DNA from 2 places in the Halomonas sp. DP8Y7-3 genome. Region 1 is predicted to be linked to the other one. Evidence: predicted binding sites of a transcription regulator. Region 1 holds the regulator's gene; the other holds the start of a gene.
The links. The regulator FNR, encoded in region 1, switches genes on or off when oxygen is low (the NO sensors DNR and NnrR bind a similar motif). The targets are predictions, from matches to a motif close to TTGATNTANATCAA.
Positions count from the first base shown of each region.

Region 2: the regulator FNR is predicted to act here: its motif matches at 2,616-2,629, upstream of ccoM (cytochrome c oxidase subunit CcoM).

Region 1 is NZ_JAHVIO010000009.1:263,607-268,736, forward strand. Features, by position in the region: gene KUV86_RS10880 (putative nucleotidyltransferase substrate binding domain-containing protein) at 1-524, shown strand, start outside; gene KUV86_RS10885 (3'-5' exonuclease) at 590-1,213, shown strand; gene KUV86_RS10890 (hypothetical protein) at 1,299-1,538, shown strand; gene ttcA (tRNA 2-thiocytidine(32) synthetase TtcA) at 1,738-2,661, shown strand; gene fnr (fumarate/nitrate reduction transcriptional regulator Fnr) at 2,941-3,681, opposite strand; gene KUV86_RS10905 (sulfite exporter TauE/SafE family protein) at 3,840-4,526, opposite strand; gene ccoS (cbb3-type cytochrome oxidase assembly protein CcoS) at 4,536-4,775, opposite strand; gene KUV86_RS10915 (heavy metal translocating P-type ATPase) at 4,772-5,130, opposite strand, start outside.
Region 2 is NZ_JAHVIO010000014.1:182,514-187,643, forward strand. Features, by position in the region: gene KUV86_RS15350 (hypothetical protein) at 1-26, opposite strand, end outside; gene KUV86_RS15355 (proline--tRNA ligase) at 491-2,212, shown strand; gene ccoM (cytochrome c oxidase subunit CcoM) at 2,440-2,553, opposite strand; gene KUV86_RS15360 (peptidylprolyl isomerase) at 2,750-3,256, opposite strand; gene rfaH (transcription/translation regulatory transformer protein RfaH) at 3,282-3,824, opposite strand; gene KUV86_RS15370 (AmpG family muropeptide MFS transporter) at 4,031-5,130, shown strand, end outside.

The DNA.
Region 1 (5,130 bases):
TTCTGGTGGATGTCGCTGGCGTGGCAGGTGACATGGCGTTGGTGGACCGCCTGCGTGATGTGTTGATCGAGGAGACCAGGGGCAACGCGCTATTGCTGACCCATCTGGCCCGCGCGGTACTGCGGTTCTCTACGCCATTGACGCTGTTCGGCTCGCTCAAGAAGCCCGCACACGGCATCGACATCAAGAAAGGGGGCATCTTCCCGATCGTTCATGGGGTTCGCACCATGGCGCTGGATGCTGGTCTGCGCGAGACCTCGACCCACGATCGCCTGTCCGCTCTGGCTAGGCTCGGTCGCCTCGATGCAGAGGTGGCGGAAGACCTCGGTGAGGCGCTGTCACTGTTCAGTGAGCTGAGGCTCAAGGCCCAGCTCAGGTGCCAGCGCGATGATCTCCTGGCCAGCGACAACGTGGTGGTGCAGTCCCTCAACTCCCTGGAGCGTGACCTGTTGCGGGAGGCACTTCATCTGGTGAAGGAGTTCAAGGGCAGTCTGTCCCATCGTTATCACCTGGAGTATGCATGAGCGTCGAGGCATCGCCTCAGGGAAAACTGACCTGGCGTCAGTGGTTTCGTTTAGGAGAGTACCCCATGCTGCGAGCGATCAGACGTGCGGCCGACCGCCGTCGTCAAGCCGATGGCGATTTTGCCTGGCTGTTCAATCCCTACACCGGTGATGAGTTGGTGTCCATCGACTGTGAGACCACCGGCCTGGATACGCGTCGCGCCGAACTGGTGTCGATTGCGGCAGTGCGGATCCACGATGGGCGCGTGTTGACCAGCGAGTCGCTTGATCTGCGCCTGGAGCCCCCGGCCAGCCTGGATGGTGATTCCATCAAGATTCACCGCCTGCGTGGGGTCGATCTTGAGGGGGGAATGCCGGTGCGTGATGCCCTCGAGACGCTGCTGGAATTCATCGGCAACCGTCCGCTGGTGGGGTGGTGCATCGACTTTGACCTGGCCATGCTCGATCGCTATCTCAAGGCGGAGTTTGGCTTCTCGTTGCCTAACGCCACCATCGATGTGGCGCAGCAGTACCGCAAGCGGATGCGGCGCAGCCATCCCGAACTTGAGCTGCAGCCGACTTTCGAACAATTGGCAGAGCGCCTGGGAGTGCCGATCATGGGACGGCATACCGCATTGGGTGATGCCGTCACTACGGCACTGATGCATTTGCGGCTGGACGCCGACGCGCTGGCCGAGTCGTCCCGATGATGCCATCCACGCCGCTGTCACGACGCGTGACCTGGGACGAGCGGCGTGTCAGGTGCCGTAGTCACCGTAATGGGGAGATCTTTGCATGAGCCTTCATGGTCTGATGATGTTGCTTGAGCCGACCTTGCTATCGCTTGGCCTGTTGGCTGTGATGGTGGCTTACTGCCAGTACTATCGCCGCACCCGTGACCTGTGGGGGATGGTCAAGTTCTGGGAGAAGCGTCTGACGCTGACGGTGAGTGAGCACGCCTGGCAACGCTTCGGCATCTTGCTGCTGTTGCTTGGTGTGGTGGCGCGCTATCTGCTGGCACTACAAGTCGTCTAGCCACAGGTCGTCTTGTCACAGGTCCTCTCTTCACAGGGCGGCTAGTCACAGGGCGGCTAGTCAAAAGCACCTTGGCCCAGGATACGCGGTTGTGAACCAGCGTAATCGCAGGGGTGAGTGGTTGCTGACTTCTTCGCCTGTAGCGGACGTGAGTGATAGACTAGCGGGTCTTCATTTTCAGCCGTGATGTGCCCAGCCCATGTCTGCTCAGCCCGCTTCCGCCTCCCTGTTTGATCCCCGTGTCCTCGACCGTCGTGATGCCGCGTCCCCGGCAGCTGACGACGAGCGCGCCCAGGCCAAGGCCAAGCGCGAGTTCAACAAGCTGCAGAAGCGTCTGCGGCGTCAGACCGGCAACGCCATCATCGATTACGGCATGATTCAGGAAGGCGACAAGGTCATGGTATGCCTGTCCGGCGGCAAGGACAGCTACACCATGCTCGAGATTCTTCGCAGCCTGCAGCGCAATGCGCCGGTGAACTTCTCCCTGGTGGCGGTCAACCTCGACCAGAAGCAGCCCGGCTTTCCCGAGCACGTGCTACCGGACTACCTGGACAGCATTGGCGTGGACTACCACATCCTCGAGCGTGACACCTACTCGGTGGTGAAGGAAAAGACCCCCGAGGGCAAGACCACCTGCGCGCTGTGCTCGCGACTGCGCCGAGGGTCGCTGTACGGTTTTGCGGAAGAGATCGGTGCGACCAAGATTGCCCTGGGACACCACCGCGAGGATATTCTCGAGACGCTGTTCCTCAACATGTTCTTCGGAGGAAGTCTCAAGGCCATGCCGCCCAAGCTGCTGTCCGATGATGGCAAGAACATTGTCATCCGGCCGCTGGCGTACTGCCGCGAGGCGGACATCCAGGCCTACAGCGATGCCATGGCCTTTCCGATCATTCCCTGCAATCTCTGCGGTTCGCAGCCCAACCTGCAGCGCCAGGTGGTGAAGGAAATGCTGGCAGAGTGGGAGGCCAAGCACCCTGGGCGCCTGGAGAGCATGTTCAAGGCCGTGACCAACGTGGCACCCTCGCAGCTGGCGGACCGCGAGCTGTTCGACTTTGAAGGGCTGGAGGCCGAGCAGGCGCATCGCCAGGCTCGGCGTATTGATATCGTTGATGCCGACTAAGCTCGCCTGAACACGCCCTGCTGAAGAGCCTCTGCTGAACATGCCTTGCTGAAAAGGCACTGCTGAAGCGTGAAGCGAGCTAGGGCCACATCACGCAGTGGCCCTCTTCAATGTCTGAACGCTCGTCCCGATAAGATAGCAAGAGGCCGCATCCTGGGATGCGGCCTCTTTTGTTGATGGAGCCGGTATATCGTCGCCCTACCTAGGGGGGCTGGGCTTGGGGCGTGGCACGACGTCTATCGGTCGCTGTCGGCCGCAGGCCCTGTCAGCGCCGCGGGATCAGCTGGCGTCGGTGTCAGCCAGGTTCGACAGTGAGGCGAGGTCCAGGATATTGACCTCCCGTCCAGAGACCGCCACCAGGTCCTGCTGTTGAAAGCGCCCCAGAATGCGGCTGACCGTTTCGACGGCAAGTCCCAGGTGGTTGCCGATATCTGCCCGGGACATGGACAGGCGGAAGCTGAACGGCGAGTAGCCGCGACGTCGGAAACGGTCGGACAGACCGAGGAAGAAGCAGGCCAGTCGTTGGTCAGCGGTCTTGCGCGACAGCAGCTGCATCATGCGGCGATCTTCGCGCAGCTCCTTGCTGAGGGTGCGGAACAGTTGCGCGCGTAGTTCCGGCAGCGTCTGGGTCAGGGCGTCAAGGCGATCGAAGGGAATCTCACATACGGTCGTGGTCTCGAGTGCCACCACGCTGCCGGGGTATCTGCCGTCGTCGATGCCATCCAGGCCGACCAGTTCACTGGGCAAGAAGAAGTTGGTCAGCTGCGCTTCGCCACTACCCTCGGTGGTGATCTGCTTGAGACTACCGGAGCGAACCGCGAAGACGCTCGTGAAGCGATCTCCCTGCTCGACCAGCCGAGTGCCCTTCTTGATCGGAGGGTGACGACGGATAATGGAATCGAAGCGCTCGAGGTCAGCGGTCTCCAGCGACAACGGAAGGCACAGGGAACTCAAGCTGCAGGACTCGCAACGAGTCTCATGTAGCATGGGGCGCCGTCGATCTTGGGCCGATGGACTCATTCGCAGCTCCTGTGGGTCTGGGGTTCATGATGAGCAGGGCATGTAGGAAACTGGCTTGCCCTAGCTGCATGCTATTGTCGCTATTCTACACGCAGATATTGGGCCAAAGGTGCATATACCTCTTTTGCCTCAATAATCTGGCGGCGATATGATGGTCGTCAATTTCCTACAATTTGTAGGATATTCCATACAGCTAAACCGACAATCATGCCCGCTGCCATAAATCGAGTGGCAGGGTGTGCCAGCAAACTCTGCAGTTGGCGTGCAGCAATCCCTGTTGTCACTAGTGCCGGTAGCGTTCCCAGGCCAAAGCAGAGCATGAGTAGTGCTCCACGGGCAGGGTCTGCGATGGCCATGCTCCATGCCAGCATGGAATACACCAGGCCACAGGGCAGCCAGCCCCAGATGGCCCCGAGTGCAATCGCCTGAGGTAGCTTGACCACTGGCAACAGGCGACGTCCTGCTGGCTCCAGGTACCTCCACAGGCGCTGGCCCAATGCCTCCAGCCAGCGTAGCCCTTTCCACAGGTTGGCAATGTAAAGCGCCATCGTGATCAGCATCAGGCTGGCAACCACCTGCAGCAGGTCCCGCATGCCCGGTGCCAGCGCCACCACAGAGCCTAGGCTTGCGACCATAGCGCCTGCCAGGCAGTAGCTGAACAGACGCCCCGAGTTGTAGCCGAGTAGTAAAATTCCTACACGAATAGGGTGGCGCATGCTCGGGGGAATGGCAAAGGTCAGGGCACTCATTATACCGCCGCACATGCCGATGCAATGTGCTCCGCCAAGCAGCCCGAAGACAAACGCCGCCATCGCGGGCGGCAGGTCTAGACCTACTGGGTTCATGCGTTCTGCTCAGGATCCAGGGGGTGGCGTGGAATCATGCTCGTCGGCTGCTGCGTCATCGACCGGCGTCTCTCTTGCCGGCTTTCTGGATGGGTTCGGTGTCGGCGGGTCTTCGTCCTCGAACAGGATGCGATAGGCAGGCCCCTCCAGATCGTCGAATTGATCGTTGCGAACCGCCCAGAAAAACGCCCATACCGCCAGACTCAACAGGATCAGCGACAGCGGTATCAACAGATAGAGAATGTTCATTGAGCATGTGCCGCTACGGCAAGACGTGAGGATGATGGCGGCGCCGCGCGTCGCAGGCGAAGGGCATTGCCTATGACCAGCAGCGAGCTGATCGACATGCCGATGGCGGCGAGCCACGGAGGCACGAAGCCCAGCGCGGCGGCGGGCAGCGCGACGACGTTGTAGAGCACTGACCAGGCGAGGTTCTGGCGAATGATGCGGCGCGTCTGGCGTGCGCTATGGATAGCCTGGACGATACGCTCCAGCGGCTCGCCGAGCAAGATCAGGTCGGCGCGAGTGCGGGTCAGGTCACTGGCGCCAGCAACGGCAATGGCGAGGTCCGCCCCGGCCAGAACGGGCACATCGTTGATGCCAT
Region 2 (5,130 bases), on a different contig from region 1:
GTAAGCAGACGGGGTGGACGTAACATGAACAACTTCCTTTGCTGTTTCTAGCGCGATAATAACAAGGTCGATGTCGCTGCCTGGGGCGACCGTGGAGGCCATCCCGCCGCCTTGGCGACATCTTCCATGAGAAAACTCGCACGCATCCTAGCACGTTTTTCTGCACCACTTAGCTGACCTGGCCAACGCTGCGCAGCACTCCCGCTGTCGACTCCGCTGCGGCACGTAGATGCCGGTTCGCCCCAACGGTGGTCTGGCGTTGCGCAGGTTGCCAAGATTGGCTTCCCTGGATGACGCTGCTTTGCCGCCGCGACGGCTTCACCGTACAATGCTCGACACTTTCGATGAGTGACATCGTCAACACACCACACTCTCCATTGCGAGCGTCGACCGATATCAGGCAGCGCCTGATCACCGGCAATAGAAGACTCTGCCGTATCCCTCGACGCTCTACGATCTATCGACTCGATGTGAAGGAATCTGCGGACCCATGCGCGCCACCGAACTGCTGATCAGTACCCTCAAGGAAACGCCTGCCGACGCTGAAGTCGTCAGCCACCAGCTGATGCTGCGTGCGGGCATGATCCGCCGTCTGACCTCTGGCCTGTACACCTGGCTGCCACTGGGCCTGCGCACCCTGCGCAAGGTAGAGCGAGTCGTGCGCGAGGAAATGGATCGCGCCGGCGCCCAGGAGCTGCTGATGCCCGCCGTACAGCCTGCTGAGCTGTGGCAGGAGTCTGGCCGCTGGGAGCAGTATGGACCTGAGCTGCTGCGCCTCAAGGACCGGCACCAGCGCGACTACTGTGTCGGCCCGACCCATGAAGAAGTCATTACCGACCTGGTGCGCAAGGAAATTGCCAGCTACAAGCAGCTGCCAGCCAACTTCTACCAGATTCAGACCAAGTTCCGTGACGAGATTCGTCCGCGCTTCGGGGTCATGCGCTCGCGCGAGTTCATCATGAAGGACGCCTACTCTTTCCATCAGGACGAGGCGTCCCTCAAGGATACCTACCAGAAGATGTATGACGCCTATGTGCGCATCTTCACGCGGTTGGGTCTCGACTTCCGTCCGGTGATCGCCGACAACGGCTCCATCGGTGGCACCGGCTCCCACGAGTTCCATGTACTGGCCGACTCCGGCGAAGACGACATCGTGTTCTCCACCGAGTCCAGCTACGCCGCCAACATGGAGAAGGCTGAAGCGCTGCCGGCGCCGCTGGGCAGTGACGCCAGCCGTGCAGCGCCCAGCGAGGAGCTACGCCTGGTCGACACCCCCAACGCCAAGACCATCGCCACCCTGGTGGAACAGCATGGCCTTGCCATCGAAAAGACCATCAAGACACTGATGGTCAAGGGCAGCGAAGGCGGTCTGGTGGCGCTGCTGGTGCGCGGCGACCACGAGCTCAACGAGGTCAAGGCCGAGCATCTGGAGCAGGTGGCCACCCCGCTGACCATGGCAAGCGAAGAAGAGATCCGTGCTGCAGTTGGCGCAGGGCCTGGCTCACTGGGACCGGTGGGACTCGACATGCCGATCGTGATCGACCGCAGCGTCGCGCTGATGAGCGACTTCGGCGCCGGCGCCAACGTCGACGGCAAGCACTACTTCGGCATCAACTGGGAGCGTGATGTGGCGCTGCCCCAGGTGGCCGACATCCGCAATGTGGTCGAAGGCGACCCCTCGCCGGACGGCAAGGGGGTACTGTCGATCAAGCGCGGTATCGAGGTCGGTCACGTGTTCCAGCTGGGCCGCAAGTACAGCGAAGCCATGAATGCCACCGTGCTCGGTGACGAAGGTCGTGCCATCCACCCGTGGATGGGCTGCTACGGCATTGGTGTGACCCGGGTGGTGGCTTCTGCCATCGAGCAGAACCACGACGACAACGGCATCATCTGGCCCGATGCGATCGCCCCCTTCCATGTGGCCATTGTGCCGATGAACGCACACAAGTCCCAGCGCGTGCGCGAAACGGCCGATCGCCTGCATGACGAGCTCACCGCGGCAGGCTTCGACGTGCTGCTGGATGATCGTGATCTGCGTCCCGGCGTGCGCTTTGCCGACCAGGAGCTGATGGGCCTTCCCCATCGCCTGGTGGTGGGAGACCGTAGCCTGGACAAGGGCGAGCTTGAGTACAAGGGGCGCCGCGACAGTGACGCCACCATGGTGCCCGCCGACGCCATCGTCGACTTCCTCAAGCAGCGCATCGCCCTGTAACAGGGCCCTCAACGGTCCCGGGCGCTGAGGCGTCCGGGCCGTTGGTACAGGTCTGACCTGGCGGCGACGCGACAGCCGCAGGGCTGCTCATGCCGTGCTGTGACTCCTGCAGATAAAAAAAACCGGCCCCGAAGGGCCGGTTGAAAAAGGGGGATGACTCCCCCTCCCCTGACGCTGGTCAATGGCTGGGTTCTGTGCACATGACACCCAACCTGTCTAAGCGGAACCTATCGCTTGCGACGATGACTGTCGCGAATGACAAAGGCGATCCAGCCCGCCATGAAGACCACAGAAAGGGCGACAGCCCCCAGACCGAAGATCACTGCATCATCGAGATACATGGCCCTGCCCTCCCCTTGCTGTGTTGATGGTTCAAGCTTAGCCGCCCTCCTGATGAATTGTGCTGACCTGAGTCAAGGGTCCCTGTGCGACATTCGCCCGCCGCCATATCAGCCGTCGTCCATTCACGCGAAAAGCCGCCCAAGGGCGGCTTTTTCTGGCGATCGCGGACAGCGCAAGCGGTGGTCAGCCAGCGGCCTACAGCACCTTGCGATCTTCCACCGATGAGGCTTCGGTACCCGCGGGCAGTGGGTGCCCCTTCGCCAGTTCCGCGCGGGTCGCGTCGCGTACCTCCAGCACCTCGACCTGATAGCGCAGGGTCTGCCCCGCCAGTGGGTGATTGGTGTCGATCACCACCGTGGTGTCCTTCACCTCGACCACGGTGACGATCTGGGGACCGGCATCGCCGGGGGTCTGAAAACACATCCCAGGGCGCAATTCCGCCGTGGGGAACGCCTGACGCCCCACCTCACGCACCAGGGACTCATCCCTGCGTCCGTATGCTTCATCAGGGGCCAGGGTGACATCGACACGAGAACCCGGCTCGGTCGCTTCGAGCACTCGCTCGAGCCCCGCCATCAGGTTGTCGTGGCCGTGAAGGTATTCCAGTGGCTCGCCTCGCTGACGCGAGTCGTCGAGCACCTCACCGTGGCTATTGCTGAGCACATAATGGAGCTGGGCCACTTTCTGAGGGGCAATCATCATGATGCGTTCCTTTCGGAGATAAGTCTCAGTCCTGACGCTTCAAGGCGGCGACAGGCATTTCAAGGCGCTGTTGGCGATGCAGCATGTTGAGCAGCACGATGGCGCGCTCCTCCCCCTTGTGGCTATCGAACACTGCCTTCAGGTCCTTGAACGGACCGTCGGTGATTTCGACGCTCTCGCCGGCGCGGAAATACAGCTGCCCCGGACCTTCGTCCTTCTCCTGCCCGTGCCGACGCAACAGCTCGACCAGCTCGTCGCTGACCGGTACCGGCATCGACAGGCCGAAGGTGACGATCTTCAACACCCCCCGGGTCGAGCGAATGGGGCGCCAGTTGCTTTCGACCTGGTCGAGGCGAAGAAACAGGTAGTAAGGAAACAGTGGCTCTTCGACCCAGGTCAGCTTGTTGCGGCGCTTCTTCTGCACTTCAAGCACCGGATGGAAGAGTTCGTAGCCCTGATTGGCCAGATGCTGAGCGGCGCGAAAGGACTCTCCACCCTTGCACTGGATTACGTACCAGCGCGGCGTGGAATCGCCACCAGTGACCGTCTCGTTGATGCTGTGACTCATGTAACTCCTTCCGGGCACCCACCAGGCGGACAAGGATATGACCTGGGGGCCTGTCTTGGTCTCAGTTTCCGGCTCGCCACCGACGCGGCTTGTCGCGCGCCGCTGGTATCGTCCCTGCGGCTTTGCAACAATTCGCCGAGCAGCGCCGGGATACTGAGCGCATTTTACCATTCGGATCGCCGACCATCATGCAAGGAGGCTTTCACATGCCCACCCCTTCGGCCATGCGCCGCTGGATCGAGGCCCTTGGCGTCTATCTGCGGCCGCCTGTACTGGCCATGCTGTTTCTGGGCTTCTCTGCCGGCCTTCCGTTCCTGCTGGTGTTTTCCACCCTGACGACTTGGCTGCGCACCTCTGGCGTCGAGGTGGCAGCCATCGGCTTCTTCTCATGGATAGGACTGCTGTATTCGATAAAGTTCTTCTGGGCGCCTGTGGTCGACGCCTTTCGGTTGCCTCTGCTGACACGCTGGCTGGGCCAGCGACGCAGCTGGATGCTGGCCGGCCAGACGCTGATGATGGCCGGACTGGTGGGCCTATCAACGCTTGATCCTGCACAGCAACTTGGCAGCGTGGCGCTGTTCGCCCTGATGGTCGCCTTCGGCTCCGCCACCCAGGACATCGCCATCGACGCCTTTCGCATCGAGTCAGCGGAAGACGATGTGCAGGCAGCCATGGCCTCGACTTACATCATTGGCTATCGCGGTGGCCTGATCATGGCCGGCGCAGGAGCCTTGTACCTGGCCGATCTGGGCTCCTGGCAGCTTTCCTATCAGTGCATGGCCGCACTGACCGCCATTGGCATGATCACCGTGCTGCTGCGCCCCGAGCCTCCCCGCAAGCCCCTGGCACAGCGCCTCAGCGCAGAACCCAGGGTCAGGAGCTTCCTGCGTGCCAGCCAAGGCCAACCCGCCTGGTTCAGGCGCACCGGGGCCTGGCTGATCGGCTCGGTGGTCTGCCCTTTCCTGGATTTCTTCTCGCGCTTTGGGCTAGGCGCCCTGGGACTGCTGGTGTTCATCGGCATCTACCGCATCAGCGACCTGGCGATGGCGTCGATGGCCTATCCGCTCTACGTTGACCTGGGCTTCAGTCTGGACACCATCGCCACCGTGACCAAGGTGTTTGGCGTGGTCATGAGCCTACTGGGGGGACTGCTCGGCGGGGTCCTGGTCGTGCGCTTCGGCATCGGACGCATCCTGGTGATAGGGGCTGCCGCCACCGTGCTCACCAACCTGATGTTCACCTGGCTCGCCATGAGCGGCGCTCAGAAAGAGTTGTTGGTGCTGACTATCATGGGCGATAACCTCAG